Regions from separate parts of the Methylobacterium sp. 285MFTsu5.1 genome, predicted to be linked through region 2. Evidence: riboswitches for the same ligand, from Rfam matches in the RefSeq annotation. Region 2 holds a riboswitch; each other region holds the start of a gene.
What was found. Region 2 has a riboswitch for cobalamin ahead of H288_RS0116390 (TonB-dependent siderophore receptor). Riboswitches for the same ligand answer to the same signal wherever they lie in the genome.
Positions count from the first base shown of each region.

Region 1: it holds a riboswitch for cobalamin, as region 2 does, so the genes downstream of both, H288_RS0121435 (CbtB domain-containing protein) here and H288_RS0116390 (TonB-dependent siderophore receptor) in region 2, are expected to answer to the same signal.
Region 3: it holds a riboswitch for cobalamin, as region 2 does, so the genes downstream of both, H288_RS0102950 (TonB-dependent siderophore receptor) here and H288_RS0116390 (TonB-dependent siderophore receptor) in region 2, are expected to answer to the same signal.

Region 1 is NZ_KB911285.1:99,269-103,860, reverse strand. It holds gene cobW (cobalamin biosynthesis protein CobW) at 1-312, opposite strand, end outside; gene H288_RS0121445 (DUF1636 domain-containing protein) at 309-710, opposite strand; gene H288_RS0121440 (CbtA family protein) at 703-1,455, opposite strand; gene H288_RS0121435 (CbtB domain-containing protein) at 1,472-1,654, opposite strand; cobalamin riboswitch at 1,689-1,884, opposite strand; gene H288_RS0121430 (discoidin domain-containing protein) at 2,046-3,410, shown strand; gene H288_RS0121425 (peptidase S10) at 3,433-4,592, opposite strand, start outside.
Region 2 is NZ_KB911279.1:93,190-97,781, forward strand. It holds gene H288_RS0116375 (alpha/beta fold hydrolase) at 36-749, shown strand; gene H288_RS0116380 (RluA family pseudouridine synthase) at 716-2,116, opposite strand; gene H288_RS0116385 (NUDIX domain-containing protein) at 2,259-2,726, opposite strand; cobalamin riboswitch at 2,831-3,024, shown strand; gene H288_RS0116390 (TonB-dependent siderophore receptor) at 3,309-4,592, shown strand, end outside.
Region 3 is NZ_KB911270.1:590,175-594,766, forward strand. It holds gene H288_RS0102930 (CusA/CzcA family heavy metal efflux RND transporter) at 1-579, shown strand, start outside; partial or broken gene H288_RS32055 (IS3 family transposase) at 898-2,074, opposite strand; cobalamin riboswitch at 2,896-3,091, shown strand; gene H288_RS0102950 (TonB-dependent siderophore receptor) at 3,273-4,592, shown strand, end outside.

The sequences.
Region 1 (4,592 bases), on a different contig from region 2:
GGAGGTCTCGATCAGGATGTGCTCCGGCGGCTCGGCGCGGCCGAGAAGGGTCTCCAGCGCCGGCACGAAATCGTCCGCGACCGTGCAGCAGATGCAGCCGTTCGGCAGCTCGACGATGGCGTCCTCGGTGCAGCCCTCGACGCCGCAGGCGGCCAGGAAGGACTTGTCGAAGCCGATATCACCGAACTCGTTCACCAGGATCGCGAGGCGGCGCCCCTTGGCGTTCTCGACCACGTGGCGGACGAGGGTCGTCTTGCCGGCCCCGAGGAATCCGGTGACGATGGTGCAGGGGATCTTGTTCACGAGGGTCATTCCGCGGGCTCCAGGGTGCCGGCGGGGACCGGGCGGGGTTCTGGGAAAGGGGGAATGCGGGCGATCACGCCCTTGCGGAACGCCTCCGGACGCTCGCGCCAGGGCACGATGCCGTCCGGGGTCGCCGCGTAGGCCGCGAGCCCGCCGAGGATGATCTCGGCCGAGGCGGCCGGATCCATGTCGCCGTAGACGTAGGTCCAGCGGTCGGCCGCGGCGACCGCCACGGTGCAGGGCCGCTTGCAGACCGAAAGGCACTCCACCGCCTCGACCCGCAGGTCCGGCGTGGCGCCGCTCCGCGCTCGAAGCGCCTCCAGCAGGCGGGCCCCGGCGCGGGGCCCGTCGGGGTCGTCGTCCGGCCGGCGGCAGGTGGTGCAGACGTAGAGAACGGTCTCAGGCACGGGCCGCTCCCCGATCCGCGCCGCGGGCGAAGGCCTGCCACGCCCAGCCGAGCCCCAGCCCGATCAGGATCCAGAACACGAAGCTGATGGCGAGCGACCGCGCGGCGAATTGCGCGGCGAGCGCGGCCGGAAGTTCGGACGCGGCCTCGGGCGCCTGCGGGGCACCGACGACGTGCGGCGCGATGATCAGGACGAGCCCCCCGAGGATCGTGATCAGCGCGCGGCGTATCGTGATCAGGTAGAGCCCCATCCCGGTCGCCGCGGCGGTCATCACCCACCACGCCTGCCGCGTCGCGAGCGGGGCCGCCGCGCTGCCGGGCAGTTCCGGCGGCAGGCCGAGACCCGGCGCGAGCGCGACGCTGGCGAAGGCGGCCACCGCGAAGGCGAGGCCGACCTGCGGCGTGGGTTCGCGGCTGCAGGCGAGCATCACCGCGCCGAGCAGCAGCGCGTAGCCGACGCCGCCCACGAGGGTCGCGAGCCCGGTGAAGGCCATCCGCGGCAGGCCGGGCGCGGGCTGCCATTCCGGCGCGGCGTCGGGCGCGGCGTGGTCGTGCCCGGCATGGGCGAGCACGATCGGGAACGCCTTGATCGGGAGCGCCTTGGCAGCCCGGTTCGGCGCCTCCTGCTGCTCGTAGCGCTCGGCCGCGACGATCAGCGGCGAGGTCAGCGTGAGTTCGAGGCCCGTCACGATGGCAGCCGCGAAGAAGCCGGCGGCGAGGGCCGCCGACAGGAGCCGGATGATCATCCCTGGTCCGGGGACGTCAGTGGCAGGGGAAGTTCTGGGTGTGCCGGAAATCGTGCGCCGCGTTGTGGAGCGCGATCGCCGGCGAGAAGCCCGCCATGAACAGCAGGCCGAGGCCCAGCACGGCCGCGAGTGCGACGGCGATCGGGCGCTCCGACGCGCGGGTGCCGGCGGCGATGGGGGCGAGGGTTTGCGTCGTCATCAGAAGCGTCTCCAGCCGCCCCACCGGCGGCATTGCGGGATCCTGTCGCGACGGCAGGTCTCCTGGCTCGCGGCTCGGCGCGCCCACCGCCTTCCCGGATCGCTCCGGTGGCGCTTGGCGGGCGCTCGCCGCTCACAGTTGCGGGGGCAGCCGCGGAATCGGGGCTTCAAACCCCTCACCGCATTCCCTTTTCACCCCGTCTCCGGGGCACCGTCGCCCGGCCGTTGTAGACGCATGACCGCCGGGACACAACGGAGCGGCGCCGGATCGCGGCCGTTTCCCGCGCCCGCCCCGCGATCGGGGCGGGCTTGACGGCCGCGCCCCGGAGCGGGCACCGCCGCACCCGATACCCGCCCGGCCCCGGCGCGGGCGCTGAACTCCCGGAGACCCGATGGCCCCGACAGACGATCCGACCCCGGTTCTCGTCGATCTCGCGGCAGGCCGTGAGCCGCGGATCGTCTCCGATGTGGGCACGGGAACGACGTGGCTCGAGGTCGACCTCGGCGGCCGCTTCCCGATCCATTCCGTCGCCCTGCGGCCGGGGGAGGGGGCGGTTCCCGCGGAGCCCGGCGACGTCGCGGTGGCGGTCTCGCAGGACGGCGTGACGTGGGCCGAGCCGGACCTCGCCGTCTGGACCGCGACCCCGGACGCCCTCGTCGCCGCGATCGTCCCCGACGAGCGGGCCTGGGCGCGCGCGGTCCGGATCGCCGCGCCCGAACCGGCCCGGATCGCCGGCATCGGCATCCGCGCCGACGAGGCCGCGGTCGACCTGATCGCGCTGCGGGCGATGCTCGGCCTCGACGTGACGCTCCTGAACGAGAAGCCCGGCGCCAACGTCTACGTCACCTACGCGCTCCAGTCGGCGCCCGACCGCGCCAGCCATGCCCTGGTCGGCCTGTCGCTGTTCGAGAACGGCGCCTTCGGCAACTGCCTCGTCCAGTACATCATCGCGGTGACCATCGCGAAGTCGCTCAACCTGAAATACATCAAGGTGCCCAAGGTCGACCGCAGCAAGGTGATCTTCCTGACCGAGCGGCTGACCTGCGACGGCATCACCTTCATCCCGCCGGACGAGCCGCTGCCGGCGGACGGCTACTTTTTGTCGGGCCTGTATTTCGACCCGACGCAGTTCGAGCGCGTGACCGCGCTGCGGGGACCGGCGGATTCGCGCGCGATCGTGCAGAGCGTGATCCGGCCGCTGTTCAACGGTCTGCCGAAGAACTTCCCGGTGAAGCCCGACGACCAGCTCCTGATCCACATCCGGTCGGGCGACATCTTCAGCACCTGGGTCGATCCGCACTACCCGCAGCCGCCCTTCGCGTTCTACCGGATGGTCATCGACCGGCTCCTGGCCGAGGGCCGGATCCGCTCGGTCAAGCTCGTCTTCGAGAACAGGCTGAACCCGGTCATCGCCGAGGTGGAGGCGTACGCGGAGCGGCGCGGATTGCCGGTGGAGATCCAGAGCGAGTCGCTGATCTCCGACGTCGCGGCGCTGGTGAACGGCCGCTACCTCGTCTTCGGGCTGGGGACGTTCGGGCCGGGGATCTGCCACCTCTCGGACCACGTCGAGCAGGTCTTCTACTTCGCGTCGAACTGGCCGCAGGGCTTCCAGTCGATCCCCACAATCGGGAAGGTGGTCGAGGTCCGCGATCTCGAGGGCCGCTACATGAAGGTCGGCGAGTGGCAGAACACCGACGCGCAGCGCCGGACGATGGTGGATTACCCGGCCGAGGCCCTCGCCTTCGACGACGCGTGACCGGCTTGGCGGGCCGGAGGCGCTACGGCGCCGTCCGGAGATGCTCGGCGGGGGCTCCGGCCGGACGGGTCGAGCCGGCGTCGCGCACCTTCAGGGCGTCCGTGTACATCCGCTCCACGTCCGTCCGGAAGGCGGCGCGCGAGTCCGGTCGCGTGTAGAACATGTGCCCGCCCGGATAGACCGCGAGGCTCAGGCGGCCGGCGGCGTAGGCGGGGACCTGCGCCAGCAGGAGCTTCGAGGCGAAGTAGGGCGTCACCAGGTCGGTGAAGCCGTGCGCCACGAGGACGCGCAGGTGCCCGTCGAGCGCCAGATCGCCCTTCAGGTTCGACAGGACCTCGGGTGCCTGCCGGCCCGAGCCCCAGTTCCAGCCGCGATTGACGGCGTTGTTCAGGAGCTCGTAGCGCATGTTGGTCACCGGCCATTTCAGCGTCCGCGCGTAGAGGTCGAGCATCGCGCTCGTCAGCGGTGCCTGGAGGGCGGTGAGCTGGGGATCCTCGAAGCTCGACTGGGCGGCGTCCGGGTTCGGGTCCCAGCCGGTGATGCCGGTGTCGTAGGCGCTGGTCACGCGGCCCTCGGCGCGGTCGATCTCGCGCTGGACGCTCCGGGTCGAGAGGCGCGCCGCCTGGGCACGCACCAGGGCGGGGTCGAGACCGACGAGGGGCGCGACCTTCTCGGTCATCCGGGCGACGGCGGCCGTGTCGCTCGGCCCCGTGAGCAGGTCGCTCAGGTACGGGCCCGAGGCGTAGGCCTCCGCGTCGCCGAGCAGGGTTGGCGTCGGCACCGTGCCGGCCCGCTCGAGCGCGCCCGCCGCCAGCGAGGGCAGCTTCAGCACGTAGCCCCACGGGTTGGCCCGCGGCGTCTCCAGCCACGCGAAATCGAGCACCGGCGAGAGCAGCACCATGCCGGACAGGCCGACGCCGATCTCCTCCTGGAGCTTCTCGGCGATCAGCGGGCCGCGGAAGCCGCCGTAGCTCTCGCCGACGAAGAATTTCGGGCTCGCCATGCGGTCGTTGACGCGCAGGTAGCGCGCGATGGTCGCCGCCAGAGTCGAGGCGTCGGAATCGATCGACCAGTAGGCCTTGCCGTTCCCGTCCGCGGCCCGGCTGTACCCGGTCCCCACGGGATCGAGGAAGATGAGGTCGGTGAAGCCGAGCCACGTCCCGTCGTTGGGCGTCAGCGTCA
Region 2 (4,592 bases):
ACGGTTATCGGGGGGACGGGAAGGGTGATCCGGCGATGAACCTCGTGCTGCTGCCCGGCTTCATGACCGATGCCGACCTCTGGTCGGACGTGATCGCGCGCCTCGCCGAGGTGGGTCCGATCACGCACGGCGACCTCGCGCGGGACGCCGCCATCGCCGACATGGCACGCCGCGTCGTCGCGGAGGCGCCGCCGCGCTTCGGGCTCGTCGGCTTCTCCATGGGCGGCTACGTCGCCCGCGCGGTTGCCCAGCTCGTGCCGGACCGGGTGGAGGCGTTGGTCCTCGTCGCCACCTCGTCGCGGGCCGACACGCCGGCCCAGGCGCGCCGGAAGGCCGCCGCGGTCGCCCATATCCGCCAGCAGGGCTACCGGGGCCTCAGCCGGTCGGCGATCCTCCAGTCGGTGCACCCGGACCGCGCCGGCGACGGCGCCCTCCTGAGCCGGATCCGGCAGATGGGCGACCGGCTCGGCGGAGAGGTCTTCCTGCGCCAGGCCGGGCAGGCGCGCGAATCCGATGGCGACCGCCTCGGCGCGATCGGCTGCCCGACCCTGGTCGTGGCGGCGGCCCAGGACGCCCTGCGCAGCCTCGACGAGGCGCGGGAGCTCCGCGACGGCATCCCGGGCGCGACGCTGAGGGTGATCGACGGGTCGGGCCACATGCTGCCGCTCGAGGCCCCGGACCCGCTGGCGGACGCGATCGTGCCCTGGCTGCGGGCTCAGGCCTCCGGAGCCTCGACGATCGGGTCGTAGCGGGCGGCGTCGAAGCCCAGGAGGTTCCAGCTCTGCGCCATGTGGGGCGGGAGCGGCGCGCTCACGTCGACCGGCTTGCCGGTCCGCGGGTGCGGGATGACGATCCGCCGGGCGAGCAGGTGGAGGCGGTTCTGGATGCCGCCCGGCAGCTCCCAGTTCTCGACGGAGAAGTATTTCGGGTCGCCCACGATCGGGTGGCCGATATGGGCCGCGTGGGCGCGCAGCTGGTGCGTGCGGCCGGTGACCGGCTTGAACGACAGCCAGGACAGCTTCTGGGCCGCCTGATCGACCATCGCGTAGTAGGTCAGCGCGTGGCTCGCGCCCTCGTCGCCGTGCTTGGCGACCCGCATCCGCGCGTCGGCGTCGGTGGGCTCCTCCTTGGCGAGGTAGGTCGAGACGCGTCCCTGCCGGACCCGCGGCACCCCCGCGGTGAGCGCCCAGTAGATCTTCCGCGCCGCCCGGGACCGGAAGCTCTTGGCCAGCGTCGCGGCGGCGAGCCGGGTCTTGGCGATGATCAGGCACCCGGCCGTGTCCTTGTCCAGCCGGTGGACGAGGCGCGGCTTCTGGCCGTCCGGACCCGTGAGGGCGGCGAGCAGGCCGTCCACGTGCCGGACCGTCCCCGAACCGCCCTGGACCGCGAGGCCGAAGGGCTTGTTGAGGATCATCATGTCGGCATCCTCGTAGAGGATCAGCGACCGGATGAAGGCGGCGTCGTCCTGCTCGCGGGCGGCGCTGCGCGGCCGCTCGGTGGGCTGGTCGAGGCGCAGCGGCGGCACGCGCACGCTCATGCCCGGCTCCAGCCGGTCGTTCGGCTTGGCGCGCTTGCCGTCGACCCGCAACTCGCCCTTGCGGACGATGGTCTGCACGCGGGTGAAGGGCAGGAGCGGGAAGCGGGCGGTGAGGAAGCGGTCGATCCGCATCCCGGCCTCGTCCGGCTCGACGGTCAGGGTCTGCACGCCGGAAGCGAGGGTCGCGGAGGCGGCGGCGCGCTGCTCGCGCCGGGTCGGACCGGGCGCGGGGGCAGAGGCGAGGGCCGGGGAGGGGGCCGCCGAGCGCTTGGCCGGCGGCCGGCCGCCGGGCTTGCCCGCCGCGGCGTCGCGCGGTGCGGCGGCGTCGCGGCGCGGCTTCGGCGGCCGGGCCGGCGCCGGGGCCGCAGCGGCCTGCGCGCCCCAGGGATCGCGGGTGCCGGCATCCTCGCCGCGGTTGCGGGCCGCGCGCTCGGCGGCGTCGCGGGCGCTGGTGCGCGGGCCCGTGCGGGCGCGGCCGTCGGCCTGGGCCTTGCCGCCCCTGAACTTGCTGGCGCTGGACTTGCCGGCCTGAGGCTTGCGCCCCGTCGGCCCGCCGCTTCTGGGAGGTCGTATCGTCATGCTTCCGCCGGCACCCGTCTCCGCGTCGGACGGAGCGTCCGGGCGCATGGGCCGCGGCGTCGCGGACGTCCGGACCGATGGGATTGCCCGGCTGTAGCATCGCCCGCGCCGAGCGGCAAAGGCGGTGGGCCGACCCGGTCCGTCAGGGCTCCGCGCGCCACGCGTCGCGGAGGCGGTCCTTCAGGCCGGCGGGGAAGAGGTCGGGACCGCCCGGCACGTCGAGCCCGTCCAGATCGCACCACCGCGCCACGCAGGCGGTGCCGGAATCCTCGTGGAAGACGAAGCGCTCCTGCCCGTCGAACCGCCCCGGCGGCAGGGCGACGGGGAACAGGAACAGCACCTCGTGCCCGACCTGCCCCTCGTGCGTGAAGATGTTCTCCACGACGCGGGGGCCGCCGAGCACCGAGACGGTGACGCCGAGCTCCTCCCGGAACTCCCGGATCAGGGCGTCCTCGACCCGCTCGCCGAACGCGACGCTGCCGCCGAGCGGCCGGACGCCTTTCAGCCGCCCGTCATCCGCGCGGACCTCGGCCACGAGCAGGCTGTTGCCGCGCCGGGGAAGACCCAGTGCCTTCACGCGAATCTCCGCAGGGGGCCGCCAGACCGTCATCCCGCAGGGGCTAGCCCGTCGTCGGCGAGGCCGCAACGGACCGGCGCACAGCGCGCCGATCCACGGCAACAACCGGACACACGGTTGACGCCCGCCCCCGCTACGGCCAAGCTGTGTTCGACGGTTCCCCTCGGGGATCAAAAGGGAACGCGGTGAGGGGTTCGCCCCGAAGCCGCGGCTGCCCCCGCAACTGTAAGTGGCGAGCCCTTCACCACCACGTCACTGGGTCACCCCGGGAAGACGGTGCGAGGGCGGCGACCCGCGAGCCAGGAGACCTGCCGTCAGCCGTGGTCACACGCGAAACGCGCCGGGCGGGGTGTCCTGGCGGGTGTCGAGGCGCCGCCAGTCCCGAGGGGAGGCGGCCGCCGAGGCCTCGTTCGCGGTGACGTGCCACAGCAAGCGCGCCCGCGACGCCGTTCCCCATGCCCGTTTCCGCTGTCCCGACTCCCTTGAGCCCTGTCGCAGCTCGCCGTCGCGCGCCCGCACGGGCAGAGGCTACCGGACAGCGGGCGCATTGTAATGTTATTACAATGCCTGTAGGACGCGGGGGCCGGCGCGCGCCGTGCACGGACCACTTTCCCCATGTCTCCATCGACCCATCGCTCCTGCCTCGGCGGGCGGGCCCCCCTCTGCGGCGTTCTCCTCGCGCTCCTCGCCAGTCCGGCCGCCGCACAGGAGGCGGTCACGCTGGATGAGCTGTCGGTCGCGGGCGCGGGCGGCGACCCGGGCCGCCTCCCGCCGAACGGGCTCAACCTGCGCACGCCCGACCGGACCGCGAGCCGCCTCGGCCTGACGCCGCTGGAGACGCCCGCCAGCCTCGACATCGTGTCGGGCGAGACCGCGCGGCTGCGCGGCCAGGACACGATCGCCGAGGCCGTGACCCAGGACGCGACCGGCATCACCACCATCGCGGCGCCCGGCAACGGCAACGGCGCGTTCACGTCCCGCGGCTTCGCCGGACCGAACTCGATCCAGCAGCTCTACGACGGCACGCGCTTCTACGTCGGCGCCAACACCGTGACCTTCCCGTTCGACACGTGGAACGTCGAGCGGATCGAGGTGCTGCGCGGGCCGTCCTCGGTGCTCTACGGCGACGGCGCCATCGGCGGCGTCATCAACGTGGTGCCCAAGAAGCCGGTCTTCGTGCCGATCAACGCCGCCCGCGCGGTGATCGGCACCGACGGGGTCGCGCGGCTCGCCCTCGATTCCGGCGGCCCGCTGGGCCAGGCTGAGTACGGCGACACCTTCGCGTACCGCCTCAACGTCAGCGGCAACCGCGCCGACGGCTGGATGCGGCCGGAGGGCGATTTCCGCAACCTCGCGGTCTCCGCCGCCCTGCTGTTCCGGCCGAGCGCCGACCTCGCCTTCACCCTGAGCCACGATCTCGGCTACCAGGAGCCCGCCCGCTACTGGGGCACCCCGCTGGTCGAGGGACGGATCCCGGATCTCATCCGGTTCAACAACTACAACGTCCGCGACGCGAAGATCACCTGGGCCGACAACTGGACCCAGCTCAAGACCGAGTGGTCCCCCTCGGCCGATATCACGATCCGCAACACCGCCTACCGGCTGACCAGCCGGCGCCACTGGCTCGACGTCGAGCAGTACAGCTACAACCGCGGCACCGGGCTCGTGGACCGGGGCGACTACCTGGAGATCTACCACAGCCAGGAGCAGGTCGGAGACCGCCTCGACGCGACGTTCCGGGGCAGCCTGTTCGGGCTGCCGAACCAGTTCGTGGCCGGCTTCGACGTGAACCACATCGACTTCCGCCACACCAACAACTTCTACTTCGACCAGACCACGAGCGTGCCGCTCACCGGCTACGATCCGGGCCTGTTCCCGCAGAACGGCCGGGCGCGCCCG
Region 3 (4,592 bases), on a different contig from region 2:
AACCTGCAGGAGGCTACCGCCCGCCTCTCGGTGGTGGTGCCGGCGGCGCTGGCGGGGATCCTCGTCCTCCTCGTCGTGATGTTCGGCGACATCCGCCGCGCCGGGCTGATCTTCCTCAACGTGCCGATGGCCGCGACGGGGGGCATCCTTGCCCTCTCTGTGCGCGACATGCCGTTCTCGATCTCGGCGGCGATCGGCTTCATCGCGACCTTCGGCATCGCGATCCTGAACGGCGTGGTGCTGACGAGCACCATCCGCGACCTCGAGGCTTCCGGCCTCGACCCGCGGGAGGCGGCCACCCGGGCGGCCGAGAGGCGCCTGCGCCCGGTGATGATGACGGCCCTTGTCGCAGCGCTCGGCTTCCTGCCGATGGCGCTCTCGACCAGCGCGGGTGCGGAAGTGCAGCGCCCGCTCGCCTCAGTGGTGATCGGCGGCCTGATCACCGCGACGCTGCTGACGCTCGTCGTTCTTCCCGCCGTCTATCCGGTGATCGCGACGTTGCGCCTGCCCTTCGGCAGGGTGGGCAAGCGACGGCATTCGAAGCCCCGCCAGCGGATGCAGCAGGGGACCGGTCGATGAGCGCACTCACGGCGACGGCTGCGTTCGCCGGGGGGCGAGAGTACCGACGTTGCTCGCGACATAAACTGCTCGAGTTCAAGAGTTCGCGGCGTTGAACTGCTTCGAACAGGGAATCTCAGGTACAGTCGCCGCCGACTTCGATGGCTACCGACCGTGCGCGGCCGGTCGCAGATGACCGCCTTGAGCGAAAGCTTGGCCGCGATCCGGGCGGCCGGCATGGGTCGCCAGCGGAACGTCCGCATATGCCCCCATCTTCATAGCCTCGGCTCGGGTGTCTCCTTGACCTGACCGGTATTTTGGACCGAGCCGATTGCGAGGCTACTGCATGCCGGCGGCCACGGGGAGCCGGGAGGCCAGATCTAGGAAGCTGACAGGCGCAGGTGGCCGATAGCCAATCGACGAATGCGGTCGGACGCGGCTGTAGGTAGATTGCCATCGACCAATCACGATCTGCGCCTCCTTCAGCGAGTAGAAGATCTCTTGGCGCAGGCACTCGTCGCGCAGCCTACCGTTGAAGCTCTCACAGTACACGTTCTCCCACGGCGAGCCGGGTGCGATGTACTGAATCTGTGGCCCCGTCTTGGCGACCCACTGGCGCAGCGCCTTCGAGATCATCTCGGGGCCGTTATCGCGGCGGATGTGCTCCGGGATGCTGTGCAGGCACATCGCATCGGCCAGCGTCTCGATCACACCTACGCTGTTGATGCGTCGGGCCACCTTCAGCGCCAAGCATGTCCGACTGTGCTCGTCGATCAGCGTCAGGACGCGCAAGCTGCGCCCGTCATGTGTCTGCGCCTGCACGAAGTCGAAGCTCCCCACATGGCCGCGGCGGAGCGGCCGTAGTTGCACGCATGAGCCGTCGGTCAGCCAGATACGGCTGCGCGGCCGGTGCTCCCGGGGGACCTTCAGCCCCTCGCGAGGCCAGATGCCCTCGTCCTGAGGTTCTCGAAGGATGAACCCGATCCTTGCCCACCGGCCAGCCGTCTGCCTGCAGCAGCGCGGTGACACGGCGGTATCTGTCGCGCCGTACTCGGACGCCAGGGCCATGATGGCGCGGGTCAGCGCATCCGCGTCGGCCAGCAGTGTGGGCACGTAGCGTGGACACGTAGCGCTGCGTGCCCCGGTGCAGGCCGACGATCCGGCAGGCGTGACGTTCGCAAGAGGCCGTACTTCTCCCGGATGCCATCGACCGCCTGCCGGAGCCGCTCGGGGGCTACAAGTTTCCCGAGGCGACGTCCGCCAGTACCTGCTTTTCCAAAGACAGGTCCGCCACGAGCCGCCGTAACCGAGCGTTCTCGCGCTCCAACTGCTTCATTTTCCTGGCCTGGTCGACTTGGAGGCCGCCGTACTCCTTGCGCCAGCGGTCGTAGCTCTGCTCAGAGATCTCCGCCTCCTCGCACGCCAGCGCCAAGCTTTTGCCTTGTGCCGTCTGCACCTCGATCTGGCGCAGCTTCAGCACGACCTGCTCCCCGCTCGTCTTCTGACCTCGCCGCATGTCCGACGCCTTCGGTCCTGGCTGATCCTCTCAATCAGCCCGGTCCAAAGCCAGCCGGTCAGGTCACGAGACACCACCCATACTCGATGTGAGAAGATACTGGCCGACGCGCTCGGCGAGCATCTCGCGCTCGCCTATCAGCGTACCATCGGCAGTCGCGAGCCAAAACTCGCCGAGGTCGGCCTCTGACCAACTTGGCTACGCCGGCCCGGCCGATCGCGCGGAGCAGTACTCGGCGTTCTTCTGGGGCAAGATCGAGCCGGTCATCGGGATGCGACTCGCCCTCTCACGCTGACTGTCGGTGGGCGGATCTGAACTCCCAATCACTATAGTCATGTGTCCGGCAGCGAGCATGACCGCTGCCGCATGGGTCCTCGCCCCGGCTGCGCTATCAGAATGACTCTCGAAGAAATCGGCCTTGGTGATGATAGCGAGCAACGGGTTCGCCCTCGCGCGCGGGCACATCGTCCATCTACATCCGGTACAAGCCGTTTCGAAATGTAGGGCGCAACGTGGGCCGGCTACTGCAACCCCGTCAGAAGACTCAGTTAAATCAACGATTAAATTCAAGTACGTGGCGGAGAGGGGGGGATTCCGCCGTATGATCCAGAATTCCGTTCTGCGGCAATGACTTAGGCGATCCGCCTCGTCAACGTGTGTACCACCACAATGGCCTGCGGGATGCGTCTCGGCAAGCGCTGGAAGCCCGCCTCAACGCAAGCTTCTGGGGACGGCTGAAACGGTGGAGCGCTTATCGGCGGATGGATCCTGGCGGTCCCCGGACCGATCATCGGCTCGCGTTGACTCACGGGTTCGTGAGGCTGTAGCTGGGCCGTGACGGTTCCCCTTCGGGGGATCAAAAGGGAACGCGGTGAGGGTGACAGCCCGATGCCGTGGCTGCCCCCGCAACTGTAAGCGGCGAGCCCTTCACCACCATGTCACTGGGTCACCCCGGGAAGACGGTGCGAGGGCGATGACCCGCGAGCCAGGAGACCTGCCGTCAGCCGTGGTCACACGCGAAACGCGTCGGGCGGGGTGTCCTGACGGGTGTCGAAGCGCTGCCTCGTGAGGCGGTGGCCCAGGCCTCGTTCGCGGTGACGTGCCACTGCCGTCCCGAGGTCCCAGGCCCGTGTCCCGTCCCGCTCCGCAATGGCGGCTTCGCGCATCCGTCGCATCGCTCGCGCTCGTCTCCCTTGGGTTGGCCCCAGCGACCGCCCAGGGCCTACGAGCTGACACCGCTCCGGCCTCGGTCGTACTCGACCCACTCTCGGTCGAGGGCAGCTACACCGCCGCCCCCACGTACCAGGTCAAAGATCTCTACAGCGGCACCAAGACGGTGACGCCGCGGCTCTCGCTGCCCCAGCAGGTTGACGTCGTGCCCCAGGAGGTCCTGCGGGACACCGCCGCCACCCGGGTCGAACGAGCGCTCGACTACGTCCCGGGCGTCAACAAGCAGAATAATTTCGGCGCCCAGAACCTCGCGCTCTACTCGGTGCGCGGCTTCGCTACCCAAGACATCTTCTTCAACGGCTTCAACATCGCCCGCGGCTACAACGGCGCGCCGGACACACAGAACGTGCAGTCCATCGAGGTGCTCAAAGGTCCGAGCGGGGCACTCTATGGACGCAGCGACCCGGGCGGCACCGTCAACATTCTGACCAAGCAGCCCGTGGCGCTGCCCTTCGTCGAGATGGGTACCCTGTTCGGGAGCTTCGGCACGGCGCGCACCACCGTCGACGCCGGCGGACCGCTGAACGAGGAGGGCACCGTCCTCTACCGGTTCAACGGCGCGCTCGCCCGGCAGGACAGCTTTCGCGATTTCGTCGACGGCGACCGTGTCCTGGTCGCGCCCGTGGTGAGTTGGCTGATTAGCCCAGACACCAAGCTCACCGTCGAGGCGCAGTACCTTCGCAACCGTCAGACCTTCGACCGCGGGACGGTCGCGGTGAACAACCGCCTGGGCCTCGTCCCGCGCTCGCGATTCTTTGGTGAGCCGGGCGACGACTCGGTGTCAGCAGCCGGGATCCTGCAGATCCGCCTGGATCACGCCTTCAATGCCGACTGGCAGCTCAGGGTTGCCGGCCACTTCAACACCGGCAGCCTGACCGGCCTGCAGACCGGCGCGACCGGCCTCCTCGACGACGGCCGCACCCTGCTGCGCGAGTTCCGCCGGCACGACTTCACCTGGGGCGTCGCCATCGGGCAGGCCGAGCTCGTCGGGCACTTCGATACCGGGCCGTTCGCGCACACAGTGCTGCTCGGCCTTGAGCACGAGCGCTACAACAGCACCGAGAACCTGCTGCGCTCGACGCCGCGGCTCGACCCGTTCGCCATCGACCTGTTCAACCCGGTCTACGGCCAGCCCAAGCCGCCCTTCACGCGGCGCTACAGCGCGAGCGAGAACGTCGGGAACACCGCCATCTACGTCCAGGATCAGATTGCGCTCAGCCCGGAATGGAAATTGCTCCTCGGCAACCGGACCGACTTCTACAACCAGACCTTCCGCGACAAAGTCGGC